DNA from 2 places in the Brucella pituitosa genome. Region 1 is predicted to be linked to the other one. Evidence: riboswitches for the same ligand, from Rfam matches in the RefSeq annotation. Region 1 holds a riboswitch; the other holds the start of a gene.

Region 1 (7,242 bases):
AGATCAGTGTTCTAAGCCGTTCTTCAAGCTGATTGCGAACAAAATATGTCCACAACCGTAACATTCAGAGCGCGTTTCGATGAGCATGTTATCCGAAAATCGTTTCACACTTTTCGGGATGCTCCCCCACAGCGTTTCCAGTTGTGAATGGAATCACATGAAAAGCTTCATTTGAGCTTCGGTGCCTGCTCACCGATATAGTGCTTCAATGCTTCCGGTCCAGATGATGACAGCAACTCAACGGCGGGCCCTTGAGCGGAAATCCGACCATTGTCGAGAAATAGCAACAATGCGTCGAGATAAAGGGCATCTTCTGGCGTATGGGTGACCATCAACACGGTCATGGCGTTTTCCCGCTGTAATTCACGCACCAGATCCAGCATTTGGTGACGCAGCGCTGGCCCCAGTGAGGCGAATGCCTCATCAAGCAAAAGGACGGGGCGTTCACGCACCAGCGCACGCGCTATCGCCACGCGCTGACGTTCACCACCGGAAAGAGCTTCGGGCTTACGCTGTTCTTTCCCCTGAAGCCCGACGCGGCCAAGGGCGCTGGCTATGGCTCTCCGGTCTGCTTCACTGAGCTTCAGATTGGGCGAACGACCAAGCCCGACATTCTGCTCGACCGTCAGATGCGCAAAAAGATTGTTTTCCTGAAATACCATGGAGACAGGCCGGGATGCCGGTGGCAGGTGGGTGACATCGGTTGTGCCGATTAAAACTTGCCCAGCCTGTGGCGTCTCGAACCCTGCAATGAGGTTGAGAAATGTGGATTTTCCCGAACCACTTGGGCCGACAATCGCCGTGATAACGCCGCCCGGCACATTCACATCGAAATGCATGTTGGTTTCGCCATAGCTGAAACGAACATCTTCAAAGCGGATATTTGCCAGATTGGTCTTAGGCGGCGGGATATTCATGAACGGGGCGTTTCCTTTCGGGCTGCGGCGCGATCTGCAATCATCATCAGACCAAGACATAGAAGACCGAGAATAAGCGCAAGGCCTGCTGCGTCGAATGTGCGATAGCTGCCCATACGCTGAAACAAAAGATAGGGCAGGGTCAGCAAGGCATCGCTGCCGAAAAGGGCGATTGTGCCCAAATCGCCGAGAGACAGCGCCATTGCAAAGGCAAAGGCCATTCCGAATGGCCTGCGGACCGACGGCCAATCGATAAGTCGCAGTCGATTAAAACCTTTGATGCCAAGCTGAGCGCAAAGCCTGTTGTGGCGCACGGCTGATGTATCCCATGCGGGTCTTAGCAACCGTACGGCAAATGGCATGGCCATAGCGGCATTCACGGTCACCACCATCAAGGGAGCCATTGCGAATGGGTCAGTGAAATGGCGCAGCAGAATGAACCATCCCGCTCCAAGTACGATAGGTGGCATCACCAATATGAGACTGGCGCCCGTGTCAAAGAGGTTGGCGAGCCGTATGTTCCGGGTCGCCTCGCGCGCGATAACAAGTGAGAGCGAGAGGATGACGGAAAGCAGGGCAGCAGAAAAGCCGAGCGCGATGCTGGTGGAGATTGCGCGCCATACGGTTCGTTCGCTCAACAATCGCACCAGATCTGCGGCAAGGCCCGAAATGACGACACCTGAAACAGGCAGCGCCACATAAAGAAAGCCGATCACAATCGCTATAATATTGAAAACACGTTCTCGCGTAGATGGTTTGCCATAACGTCTGGCTGTCGTTGCAAGCGTGAAGCCCTCTTCTGACGGACGCCCGGTCAGACGCAGTGCCAGCAGGATCATCAATGTCAGCGCGAGCTGTGCGAGCGTGAGTGCTACAGCACGTGCCGGATCAAAATCGAAATGCAGGCTTTGGTAGATTGCGACTTCAAGCGTTGTTGCGCGAGGGCCGCCGCCCAGTGTCAGTACGGTGGTGAAGCTGGTGACGCAGAGCATGAATATGAGGCCGGTCATGCCCGGCAAGTTACGCCGGATGGCAGGCCATTCGATGAGACGAAAGCGTGGCGTGCTGTGCATACCGAGTTGCGCTGAAAGTTTCCAGTAATCGGCGGGGATCGTTTCATACGCGGCAAGAATGAGCCGGACCGCCAGTGGCATGTTGAAAAACACATGCGCAATAAGAATGCCGGTGATGCCGTAAATATCGGGCGAGACCGGGTAGCCAGCCGATTGCGAAAGCTGCGCAATGAAACCATTGCGACCATAAATGCTGGTGATGCCAAGCACAGTCACAAGGGCGGGCAGCGCCAGCGGCAGAGCAAAGAGACGCAGAATGAAGCTGCGTCCCGGAAAGCTCGCTTCCGAGTAAAGCGCGCGCGCCACAGGAATTGCGAACAGCACGGATAGAAGGCTTGATGCTGCCGCTTGCAGGATCGTGAAACGGGCTACCCGCAGTAGGTAGCTATCGAAATAGACGTCAGTGCTGAAGCCACTGGCTTCCATCGCCAGAGCCAGCAGCGAGCCGCCGACCAGAACCGCCAGAAAGCCAAGCGCCAGTATGCCTGCGAGTGGTTTGATCGCAGGCATTTGTCTTGGATGGCCGATGGTCAGCGGTTTGCTCATTTGCTGGAGGCTGCAAGCCATTCATCAACCCAAGCTTTGCGGTTTTTCGCAACTTCATCGGCTGGGATCAGAAGTGTTTTTTCAGGCTTTGGCAGCTTGTCGAAAGCCGGAGCAAGTGGCTGTGAAGTCTTGCCTGCCGGATACATCCAGTTGGTTTCAGGGATCACATCCTGAAAACCGGGACCAGTCATGAAGGTAAGAAACTTCTGAGCCAGTGGGTTTTTCGCACCGGTTGTGGTCTGTGCAGCAAGTTCAATCTGAAGGTAATTGCCTTCCGGATAGGCCAGTGCCTTGTAGCGCTCGGTGTTTTCCGCAATCATGTGATAGGCAGGCGACGTTGTGTAAGAGAGCACCATCGGCGCTTCGCCCTTGGTGAAGAGACCATAGGCTTCCGACCAGCCCGGTGTAACCGTCAGGATGCGCTTTTGCAGTTTTTCCCAGGCTTCACCCGCCTGATCGCCATAGACCGATTTGATCCACAGCAGAATGCCAAGGCCGGGTGTTGATGTCCGCGGGTCCTGAATGACGATTTTCTGTGACGGATCACCTTCGATCAGTTCTTTCAGGCTTTGCGGCGGGTTGGGCAGTTTTTCGGAATCATAGACGATAGCGAAGTAGCCATAATCATAAGGCACGAAAGCATCGTCCTTGAAGTCACCCGGCACTTTGACATTGGACAGATCAATGCCACTTGGCGCGAAATAGCCGGTGGCATGTGCTTCTGTTGTCAGGTTCGTGTCGAGACCGAGCACGATGTCGGCTTTTGTATTACCGCCTTCGAGCTTCAGACGGTTGAGAAGGGCGACACCGTCAGCTGATGCAATCCATTCCAGTTCGCAATCGCATTCCTTCTCAAAATTTTCCTTCACCTTGGGACCTGGACCCCATTCGGAAACGAAACTGTCATAGGTGTAAATGGTGAGCTTATCTTTTGCCTGAGCGTGAGGCGCAAAGGCGAAAGCCGCAGAGAGCGATAAGGTGAGCAGAGATAAAAGCCGCATAACGGCAAGTCCTTTCTTTTATTTAAAGGATTGAGCGCCGTTATCGATAAATCGGGCAGCATCTAATCCCTCCGCCGGTACAAGCCGGATCAGGTTCAGCGGGTTAGCCGGAGTGCGGCTTCTCAGCCATTCAATGGTTGAATGGCACCCCGTTAGAGCGAGGTCGACAATAGTGCCTTGCAAACAGAAGGGCAAGAGATGGCGATGATCAAGATGCAGGCTTTCGAGGACAAATGCCACGTGTTATGAGCGACTTATGAGCACATTTGTTATTCTTCTCGGCGGCGATCTCGTCGTCACTGAACGTTTGAAACGGCAGATAGCTGGTGCACGGGTTCTTGCCGCGGACGGCGGTATGCGCCATGCGGAAGCCCTTGGTGTTGAGCCTGAGCTTTGGTTGGGAGACTTCGATTCGACCTCGGGAGCATTGAAAGAAAAATATGCGCATGTGCCGCAAAGAGCCTTCCCCGCTGCCAAGGATATGACGGACGGTGAACTTGCACTTGAGGAAGCCTTTGAACGCGGAGCGAAGAAGGTCATTCTCTGTGGTGCATTTGGTGGCTCGCGCACGGATCACACGCTTCTGCATCTGACGATGGCGACGGCGCAGGTGGCAAAAGGCAGAGACATTCTTCTGTCGAGCGGGGTTGAGGAAGCATGGCCATTGGTTGCGGGAGACCATGTTTATGATTTCCCGGATGGCACGTCATTTAGTGTTGTGAATTTCTGCACCGTTGAAGGGTTTTCAATCACAAATGCCGAGTGGCCGTTAGACAATGTGACCTTGCCGTTCGGGTCGTCATGGACGGTATCCAATATTGTACGTGGAACTCTTTGTGTTTCCGCACGTTCAGGCCTTGCGATACTTGTAGCGAACTTGAGTGAGGAGGCTCATTTTCAGGGCAGCTGCTAACCTTAAAAATTGAAACTGCTTGACGCTGACAGTCGAAACGTATTGTAAATGGATCAAGCGGGTATGATCTGCTTTACGCCGAAATTGGGGACGCAAAGTCGGTGTTGGTGTAACTCTAGTAGGAGATTGTTTCATGAAATCACGTCTTTCCATGATTGCAATCGTCGGTGCGCTTGCGTTCTCAACGGCAGCATGCACGACGGCTGAACAGCGTACCGCTGGTTATGGTGTTGGTGGTGCTGCTCTTGGTGCGCTCGCTGGTGGCGCAATTGGTGGTAACGGTCGCGGTGCTCTGACCGGCGCTGCCATTGGTGCTGTCGGTGGTACGCTTCTCGGTGCTGCGACAACCCGTAACAATGTTCAGTATTGCCGTTACCGCGATAATTACGGCCGCGTTTACGAAGCGCCTTGTAACTAAGACGCTATCGACCGTTTAGCGGTATCAAAGTTTAAAGAACAGGCCGGGGAAACCCGGCCTGTTCGTTTTTTGACGGTTCCATTTGACAGAATGACTTTTGTCCCCGACAAGCAGGGCGGAATTTTCAACCGCTTTTTTCAAAGAGAACCATGGCACCTCCGCTTCTTCGCCTCGACCAGATCAAGCTTACCTTTGGCGGAACACCGCTTCTGGAGGAAGCTGCCCTTTCTGTGAGTGAGGGCGACCGCATTGCGCTGGTCGGCCGAAACGGTTCAGGCAAGTCTACTTTGCTGAAAATCGCGGCCAGCATGGTCGAGCCGACCTCGGGCGAAGTCTTCAAGCATCCAGGCGCGACGGTTCGTTATCTGCCGCAGGTGCCGGACCTTGATGGGTTTGCCAATGTGCGCGCTTATGTTGAAGCTGGTCTTGGACCGGCGGACGATCCGCATCGTGTAACCTACCTTCTTGAGCATCTGGGGCTGACCGGCGAAGAAAAGCCGGATCATCTGTCTGGTGGTGAAGCGCGCCGTGCGGCTCTTGCACGCGTGATCGCGCCACAGCCTGACGTGCTGTTGCTTGATGAACCGACGAACCATCTCGATCTTAACACCATCGAATGGCTGGAAGACGAGCTGCGTCAGATTCGTTCGGCCATCGTGCTGATCTCGCATGACCGCCGTTTTCTCGAAAATGTCAGCCGTTCGACGGTGTGGCTTGATCGCGGTATTACGCGTCGTATCGATCAGGGCTTTGGGCATTTTGAAGAATGGCGCGACAAGGTTCTTGAAGAAGAAGAGCGCGATCATCACAAGCTTGGCCGTCAGATTGCGCGCGAAGAGCATTGGCTGCGCTATGGCGTAACAGCACGTCGCAAGCGCAATATGCGCCGTCTTGGCGAGTTGCACTCGATGCGCTCGGAGTTTCGTAATCATCGCAAGGCGCAAGGCACTGCTGTTCTTGCAGCAAGCGATTCCAAGGAATCCGGCAAGCTTGTCATTGAAGCGAAAAAGCTCAACAAAGCTTATGATGAGCGCGTACTGGTCCGAGATTTTTCGACTCGTGTTCAACGCGGTGACCGGATCGGGCTTGTTGGTCCTAACGGGGCAGGCAAGACCACACTTTTGTCAATGCTTACTGGCAAGCTTCAGCCCGATTCAGGCACTTTGCGCCTTGGTGTCAATCTCGAAATGGCCGAGCTTGATCAGAAGCGTGAAAGCCTCAATCTGGATGATACGCTGGCGCATTATCTGACCGATGGTCGCGGCGAAAGCCTCATCGTCAATGGTGAGCAGCGCCATGTCGTTTCTTACATGAAGGACTTTCTTTTCCAGCCTGAACAGATACGCACGCCGATCCGAGAACTGTCAGGTGGTGAAAGAGCGCGTCTCATGCTGGCGCGTGTTCTGGCAAGACCGGCCAATCTGCTGATCCTTGATGAGCCGACCAACGATCTTGATATGGAAACGCTCGATCTTTTGCAGGAACTGGTTGCAGGCTTTCCGGGCACAGTCATTCTCGTCAGCCATGATCGTGATTTTCTTGATCGTACCGTGACCTCTGTGATTGCGCCAGAAGGTGATGGTAACTGGCTCGAATATGCCGGCGGCTATGCCGATATGATGGCTCAACGCAAAGAGCAGGCCTTGGCACGACGCAATGTGAAGGCAGCTGCCGCACGCGCCGACGACAAGGCTGACGACAAGGCTGGCGACAAGGGCAATGAGGCTGTGCAGCCCAAGCGCGAGGAAAAGCGCAAGCTTTCCTACAAGCAGAAATTTGCACTTGAAAGTCTGCCCGGCAAAATGGATGTGCTGGCTAAGGAAATCACTGTGCTGGAAGGGAAGCTGGCCGATCCGCAGCTTTACGCCAAAGACCCGACGCTTTTTGCCAAGACCGCCGATCTTCTCGAAAAAAAGCGTTCTGAACATTCAGCCATGGAAGAAGAATGGCTGGAACTTGAAATGTTGAGAGAAGAGATCGAGGGATAATTTCTTATCCCTCGACGACAGATCCTAGGCACTTGCCTTGTTGAGCAGCGCGATAGCTTCTGCATCCAGTTTGATCTGTGTTGCATCGATCAGTTCACCAAGCTGAGCAGAACGCGTTGCGCTGGCTATGGGGGCCGTGATCGCCGGATGAGCGATCAGCCAGGCAATCGCAATCTGTGCAGGGGTGGCATCATTTGCGCGGGCCACCTGGTCGAGCGCCGCAATGATACGCGACCCACGATCGGTGAGGTATTTTTCGACGGCCGCGCCGCGCGCACTCTGTCCAAGATCATCCTTTGAACGGTATTTACCCGTCAGGAAGCCGGATGCGAGCGAGTAATAGGGAATGACGCCCAGCTCATTATCGCGGCAGATGGCTTCAAGCC
Region 2 (7,242 bases), 700 kb from region 1:
TCAAAGCCTTCATCGCAGAGAATTCGTGCTGCTTCGACCAGCCCGAAAGGATCGGGCTGCAACGTGTCGTGATCGCCGATGACTTCAAGCTTGATCCAGTTGGTGCCGAAAACGTCACGCGCCATTTTTGCCGTGGTCACAGCTTCGCGTGCGGTATGGCACCCGGCAGTATTGGGCAAAACCGAAACACCCAAATCTTTGATGAGCGTCCAGAAATCCTGACCCGCACGCATGTTGCCGCTCTCGCGCCGAAGCGAAACCGTCACGATTTCAGTCTTTGACGAGCGAACGCTGTCAGCAAGAATAGAGGGGGATGGATATTGTGCCGTTCCCAATAGCAGGCGGCTTTCAAATGTTTTTCCGTAAAATTCCAGCATCCTAGCCTCCCTGCATGGGTGCGAGCACTTCGATGCGGTCGCCTTCACCGATCAGGGTGGCTTCGCGTTCGTCGCCTGGGATGAATTCGCCATTGAGCGCGGTTGCCACCACCGCTTCATCAAGTTCGATTTCTGCAAGCAGGGCTGAAAGATTGGTGCTCGTGGTTTCAAAGACCGCGCCGTTTAAAACGATGGTCATGCCAGTTCCTCTAAAAATTCAGGCCTATGTTCGGCTTCAGTTGCAGCCGCAACCGCCATGCGTGCGACCGCAGGCGAGAGCAGAAAGCCGTGCCGATAAAGCCCATTGACATAGATGGTTTGGCCACGTTTGCGCACACGCGGCAGATTGTTGGGGAAGGCCGGGCGGGCATCGACACCGGTTTCCAGAATTTCCGCCTCGCCAAATGCCGGATGCAGCGCATAGGCGGCGCTCAGCATTTCCAGCGTCGAGCGGATGCTGATGCCGCCCCGCTCATCGCTTTCGATCATGGTTGCGCCGATCATGTGGATGCCGTCGCCACGCGGCACGATATAAAGCGGAATGCGTGGATGCAGTAGGCGCACAGGGCGCGAAAGATTGATGTCGCGGGAGCGAACAATAAGCATTTCGCCCTTCACGCCGCGCAGATCCTGCAACTGATCACGCGCCGCAAGACCACGCGCATCGACGGTGATATCGGTGTCGATCTTTACGTCTTTCGCATCCTGTCCCATATGAAATACCACGCCTTTTTTCTGAAGATTCTCGGCAAGTTCAATCAGCGTGTTGCGTGGGTTGAGGTGGCCTTCTTCAGCAAAGAAGAGCCCCTGCCGGAAACGGCCTGCGAGGTCCGGTTCCAGCGCCTCGATCTGTTCCTGATCAATGGTATCAAAGGCCTCCGTCCGACGGGCAAAGCGGCGAAGTTCGGTTGCATCGCGTGTGTGGGATATGACGAGCGTTCCCTTGCGGTGGACGGTTGAAACATGCCGTTCCCACCAGTCAATTGCTTGCTTCCCAAGCCGCACGACTGGTTCTTCCGCACTTTCGCCTTCGCACCATGGGGCGAGCATTCCACCGGCAAACCAGGAGCAGCTGTCGGAACCGATCTCAGTGCTTTTGGCAATGATAGTGACTGCATGTCCCTGATCGCTGAATTCTGTAGCGCAGGCAAGGCCAGCAACACCTGCGCCAATGATGGAGACACGCATCAGACTGTCTCCCACAAATTATGGAAGTGATGCACAGGACCATGCCCGCTGCCGACTTTAAGCTTGTCTGCGTTCTGGATCGCCCCTTGCAGATAGGCGTGGGCCTCGCGGAGTGCTTGCTCAAGAGGGAGATACTTACCAAGTCCGGCTGTAATTGCGGAAGATAGTGTACAACCCGTTCCATGCGTGTTTTGCGTGTAGATGCGCGGTGCTTCAAGCCGGATCGTTGGCTGGTCACTGCGGATCAAAAGGTCCGTACAGATTGCGCCTTCCGCATGTCCGCCTTTCATCAAGACGGCTTTGGCGCCAAGCTTTAGCAAAGCACGGCCCTGTTCCTCTGCCTCGTCTTCATTGCTTGCCATTGGTCCATCGAGAAGGCAGGCAGCTTCCGGTCTGTTGGGGGTTAAAATGGCTGCAAGCGGGATCAGCTTTTCGCGCAGGATCGAAATAGCATCTTCACTCAACAAGCGATCACCTGATTTGGCGATCATCACCGGATCAAGAACGATAGGGCCGGAAAAATGCTCGAGGCCTCGCGCAATTGCCTGAATGGTCCGGGGAACCGAGACCATGCCAATCTTGACCGCAGCGACATTGAGATCGCTGAAAACCGCATCGATTTGTCCGGCGACAATTTCCGGTGGCACATCATGCACCGCTGTTACAGCACGTGTATTCTGCACCGTGACGGCGGCAATGACGCTGGCGCCATAGACGCCGAGTGCCGAGAATGTTTTCAGATCGGCCTGAATGCCCGCGCCTCCGCTGCTGTCAGAGCCCGCAATAGTCACGCATATGGGCACGGATGCCGCACTGCTGTTTGGTGTAGTTCGGGAGAAACTGTTTTTTTGGTCCATCATGACGTCTCTCATTCCGAACGGAAAAATGAGACGTCATGAACCTGTTTGGAGCTTGAACTCCGATGAGGGAACTCCCTCGGTCGCGACGCGTCAAACTCCGTTCCCTACGCAGGTATTACCCGGATCAGGTTCAATGGGTTAACGCGATCAGCGTCTCTCAGCCTTTTGTGTCGCAATATCGGACGGAAAACCGCTAAGCACTTTTCCTGATATTGCTTCGAAGGCACCCCAACGAATTTTGCGCTTTAAGGCATAGGCCGGAACGGCAGGCCGGTCAAGAGACAGAGCAAAGCTCTCAAAAATTCAAAATCACAGGTGCTAATTTAGCGATTCCTATAATTTGTATATAATTTGTTAAAATTATACGCAGTAAGCTATCCACGGGATTGTTTCGTCCTGCTACAGACAGTTTGGTCTGATTCTCCAGACACGAGAACAGAGAACATCCAGTCAGGATTAGTCTGATGAGGGGACAATGATGAGGAAGCGGGAAGCCGGTCAGGCTCGCTCGGATGGTGCCATGACGCGCACCTCCGAAGAAGATTTCCGCGTTCTTTTTACAACCCATCCGACGCCGATGTGGGTCTATGATCCTGAAACGCTGCATTTCATTGTCATGAATGAAGCGGCCCATGGGCTCTATGGTTATTCCGTTGACGAAATACCCGGCATGACGGTGCTGGACATCCGCCCACAGACCGAACGTGACAGAATGTTTGCCGCAGTGCGCGACAGGAGTGATCTGGAACGCCCCGAGCGCTGGCAGCATTTGAAAGCCAACGGCCAGACCATCGATGTTCTGACTTACGGGCGTCAGGTTATTTTTGATGGAAAGCAGGCGATCCTGGCAATTGTGCAGGATATTACCGAGCTGGAAGAAGCTAACCGGCAGGCAAATCATGTGCAGTCCCTGCTCGACAGTCTCATCAATAATTTGCCGCTTGGCGTGTTCGTCAAGGACATGAAGGATCAGGGGCGTTACCTCCTCTACAATCAGGCGGCGTCCAGCATCAGCGGGCACGATATTGATCGAGTTATCGGTTCGATTGACGCAGAAATCTTTCCGATTGAGGAAGCAAAGCTTCTGACCCAGCAGGATCGTCGGGCCATGCGCCGCGGCAATGTATTGACGGTTGAACGCGATATCCGTTGCGCGGATGGTAAGCCGCGCCGGATGCGGATTATAAAACGCTCGATCCCTCCGATAGAGGGCGATCAGCCGCGTTATCTCATTGGATTGATAGAGGATACAACAGAGCAGCGGCAGATTGAGGAACGCATGGCCCATGTTGCCATGCATGACAGTCTGACGGATTTGCCTAACCGTGCCTATTTCTCGCAGCATATGGCCGGGGTGTTGAAAAAGAGAGACCGCGCTCCTGCATTCGCGCTGTTTTATCTCGACATTGATCATTTCAAGACCATCAACGACAGCAGAGGTCACCAGATTGGCGATCTGCTTCTCCAACAGGTTGCGGTTCGTCTCAAGAATATCATCAGTGATCAGTTTATCGCGCGGCTTGGAGGCGATGAATTCGCCATCATTTATCACTGCGATACGGTTGAACAGATTGCCATGTTTGCCGACCGTCTCCTTTCGGCATTTCAGGATCCATTCGATCTGGGCGATATCTCGGAATTTGTGACATGTAGCATCGGTATTGCGCAGGCGCCTATGCATGGTGACGATCCCGATGTGTTGATGCGGAATGTCGATCTTGCACTTTATGCGGCCAAGGCAGATGGCAGACGGACCTTCTGCTTTTATCAGCATTCCCTGCGCCTTGCCGTTGAGAAACGTCATGCCATGACGACCGACTTGCGGCTGGCTTTGGCAGCGCAGCAGTTCGAGTTGCATTATCAGCCGATATTCAATCTTGAAACCGGACGTATATCCGGTTTTGAAGCCTTGCTACGTTGGTATCATCCCGTATTGGGCATGGTCTCCCCGGTTGAATTTATTCCGATTGCCGAAGAGGCAGGACTAATCGGCCCCATCGGTGATTGGGTTCTTGGCGAGGCATGTCGGGAGGCAGCTTCATGGCCCGACGACATCAAGGTCTCGGTCAATCTTTCTCCGGTCCAGTTCAATCAATGCACGCTGCTTGATTCCGTGAAGGACGCATTGCTTACAGCGCGGCTTTCACCGGATCGTCTCGAGCTGGAAATTACGGAATCGGTCTTTCTGCAAAACAGCAAGCACAATACTGAGCTGCTGTTCGAGTTACGCCGATTGGGTGTACGCATTGCCATGGATGATTTTGGCACCGGTTATTCATCTCTGAGCTATCTGCGTTCTTTTCCTTTTGACAAGATCAAGGTTGACCGGAGCTTCGTTTCCGGCATTGAAATTGATAGCCGTGATCTGGCGATTATTCAGGCTGTCGCAACGCTTGGAGCGGGCTTCAAGATTGTCACAACCGCCGAAGGGGTTGAAACAACACAACAGCTTGAATGTCTGCGTAAACAGAATTTCGGTGAAGTGCAGGGCTTCCTCATGGGACGCCCGATGCCTGCAGCCGACGTGCTGGAATTCATCCAGACCCGTTGCGGATCGATCCTCGCGACGATGCAGCCACAGAACGAAATGGCAGTCTGAAAATCATTCCATATTAAGGCTTGACCTTCCAACGGTGGGAAGGGTTATTTATTGTGCAACTCGTAATATCGCTCCTCACAACAGGGGCTGAAAGGGATTGCCATGAACAAGCCAGTCAAACCCGAAAACACAAGTTTTGCCATTCCCGTTGAGGGCATGAGCTGCGCGTCCTGTGTGTCTTCCATTGAGAAAGCCGTTGCGAAAGTGCCGGGCGTTGAAAAGGTTCTGGTCAATCTTGCGACCGAACGCGCTGATGTAACCTTTAAAGCAGCCCCCGATATGCCTGCGGTCATCGATGCCATCCGCAAGGCCGGTTACGACGTACCATCCAGGAGCGCCGATCTCGCTATCGAAGGCATGACCTGTGCGTCCTGTGTCAGCAAAGTTGAAAAGGCATTGAACGCCGTTCCGGGTGTTACCCGCGCCAGTGTCAATCTTGCGACCGAGCGTGCACATGTAGAGCTTGCGGGTCAGGTGCCACTCAGCGACCTTATCAAGGCTGTCAAAACTGCAGGCTATGAGGCTCGTTCGCTTGATGAAGTGCGCAGCGATGCGAAGCAGGAAACGCAATCTGACAAGCGCGATGCCGAAGCGCTCGAGCTGAAGAAGAACGTGATCCTTGCCGCAGTTCTGACGCTGCCGGTTTTCATTCTTGAAATGGGATCGCATATCGTTCCCGCTATGCACATGTTCGTCATGAACACAATCGGAATGCAGAACAGCTGGTATTTCCAGTTCGTTCTCACCACACTGGTGCTGTTCGGCCCCGGAATGCGCTTTTTCAAGAAAGGCATTCCCGCATTGCTGCGTGGCACACCGGACATGAATTCTCTGGTGGTGGTCGGAACGGCAGCTGCATGGGGCTTCTCGGTCGTTGCAACCTTCTGGTCTGATATTCTGCCCGAAGGCACAGTGAATGTTTACTTCGAGGCAGCGGCAGTCATTGTCACGCTGATCCTGATCGGTCGTTATCTGGAGGCGCGTGCCAAGGGTCGCACCTCGGCTGCAATCAGTCGTCTGGTCGGTTTGCAGGCAAAATCTGCGCGCGTCGTGCGCGATGGTGAGACGGTCGATGTGCCGCTCGACGATGTGCTGGTCGGCGATATCGTGCAGGTGCGTCCGGGCGAAAAGGTGCCCGTGGATGGCGAGGTGATTGAGGGGGCGTCCTATGTGGATGAATCGATGATTACCGGCGAGCCAGTACCTGTCGCCAAGGAAGAAGGCGCAGAAGTCGTCGGTGGTACGATCAACAAGACTGGCGCTTTCACGTTCCGCGCGACCAAGGTTGGCCGCGATATGGTGATCTCGCAGATTGTGCGCATGGTCGAGGATGCACAGGCCGACAAGCTGCCTATTCAGGCAAAAGTCGATAAGGTGACGGGCTGGTTTGTGCCTGCGGTTCTGGCGGCTGCGGCACTGACCTTCGTGGTCTGGCTGGTGATCGGTGGCACAGGCATGATGGGCTTTGCGCTGGTCAATGCCATCGCCGTGGTCATCATCGCATGCCCATGTGCCATGGGCCTTGCAACGCCGACCTCGATCATGGTCGGAACGGGTCGTGCAGCCGAGTTCGGTGTGCTGTTCCGTCGTGGCGATGCACTGCAAACGCTGCGTGATGCCTCGGTGATCGCTGTCGATAAGACCGGCACACTCACACAAGGCAAACCTGCACTTGCACATTTTGCTGTTGTCGATGGTGTTGACAAGGATGAAGCCCTGGCGCTGGTTGCGGCTGTTGAGGCTCGTTCTGAGCATCCGATTGCCGATGCCATTGTTACCGCAGCAAAGGAAAAAGGCCTTAAGCTTGCCGATGTCTCAGCCTTTGAATCTGTCCCGGGCTTTGGCCTGAAAGCCAGTGTTGCCGGTCATGAAGTTGCGATCGGTGCCGATCGTTATATGGCAAAGCTTGGCTTTGACGTGGCTGTTTTTGCCGATGATGCAAGTCGCCTTGGCGATGAAGGCCAGACACCGCTTTATGCAGCAATTGATGGCAAGCTTGCCGCGATCATCACCGTTGCCGATCCAATGAAGGAAACCACGCCTGCAGCCATTGCTGCGATGCATGAACAGGGTTTGAAAGTGGCTATGATTACGGGCGACAACCGTCGCACGGCGCAAGCCATTGCCAAGCGTCTGGGCATTGATGAGGTGGTGGCCGAAGTATTGCCTGACGGCAAGGTCGAAGCCTTGAAGCGCCTCTCGGCAGGTGGCAAGCGTA

The links. A riboswitch is a leader RNA that binds a small molecule or an ion and turns the genes downstream of it on or off. The one in region 1 is predicted to bind thiamine pyrophosphate.
Positions count from the first base shown of each region.
Region 2: it holds a riboswitch for thiamine pyrophosphate, as region 1 does, so the genes downstream of both, thiD (bifunctional hydroxymethylpyrimidine kinase/phosphomethylpyrimidine kinase) here and thiB (thiamine ABC transporter substrate binding subunit) in region 1, are expected to answer to the same signal.

Region 1 is NZ_OZ264092.1:1,046,768-1,054,009, reverse strand. It holds gene thiQ (thiamine ABC transporter ATP-binding protein) at 168-917, opposite strand; gene thiP (thiamine/thiamine pyrophosphate ABC transporter permease ThiP) at 914-2,557, opposite strand; gene thiB (thiamine ABC transporter substrate binding subunit) at 2,533-3,537, opposite strand; TPP riboswitch at 3,587-3,699, opposite strand; gene ACSME1_RS05105 (thiamine diphosphokinase) at 3,794-4,450, shown strand; gene ACSME1_RS05100 (glycine zipper domain-containing protein) at 4,584-4,868, shown strand; gene ACSME1_RS05095 (ABC-F family ATP-binding cassette domain-containing protein) at 5,018-6,856, shown strand; gene ACSME1_RS05090 (aldo/keto reductase) at 6,881-7,242, opposite strand, start outside.
Region 2 is NZ_OZ264092.1:1,743,133-1,750,374, forward strand. It holds gene ACSME1_RS08350 (thiazole synthase) at 1-377, opposite strand, end outside; gene thiS (sulfur carrier protein ThiS) at 379-576, opposite strand; gene thiO (glycine oxidase ThiO) at 573-1,565, opposite strand; gene thiD (bifunctional hydroxymethylpyrimidine kinase/phosphomethylpyrimidine kinase) at 1,565-2,422, opposite strand; TPP riboswitch at 2,510-2,666, opposite strand; gene ACSME1_RS08370 (putative bifunctional diguanylate cyclase/phosphodiesterase) at 2,904-5,024, shown strand; gene ACSME1_RS08375 (heavy metal translocating P-type ATPase) at 5,127-7,242, shown strand, end outside.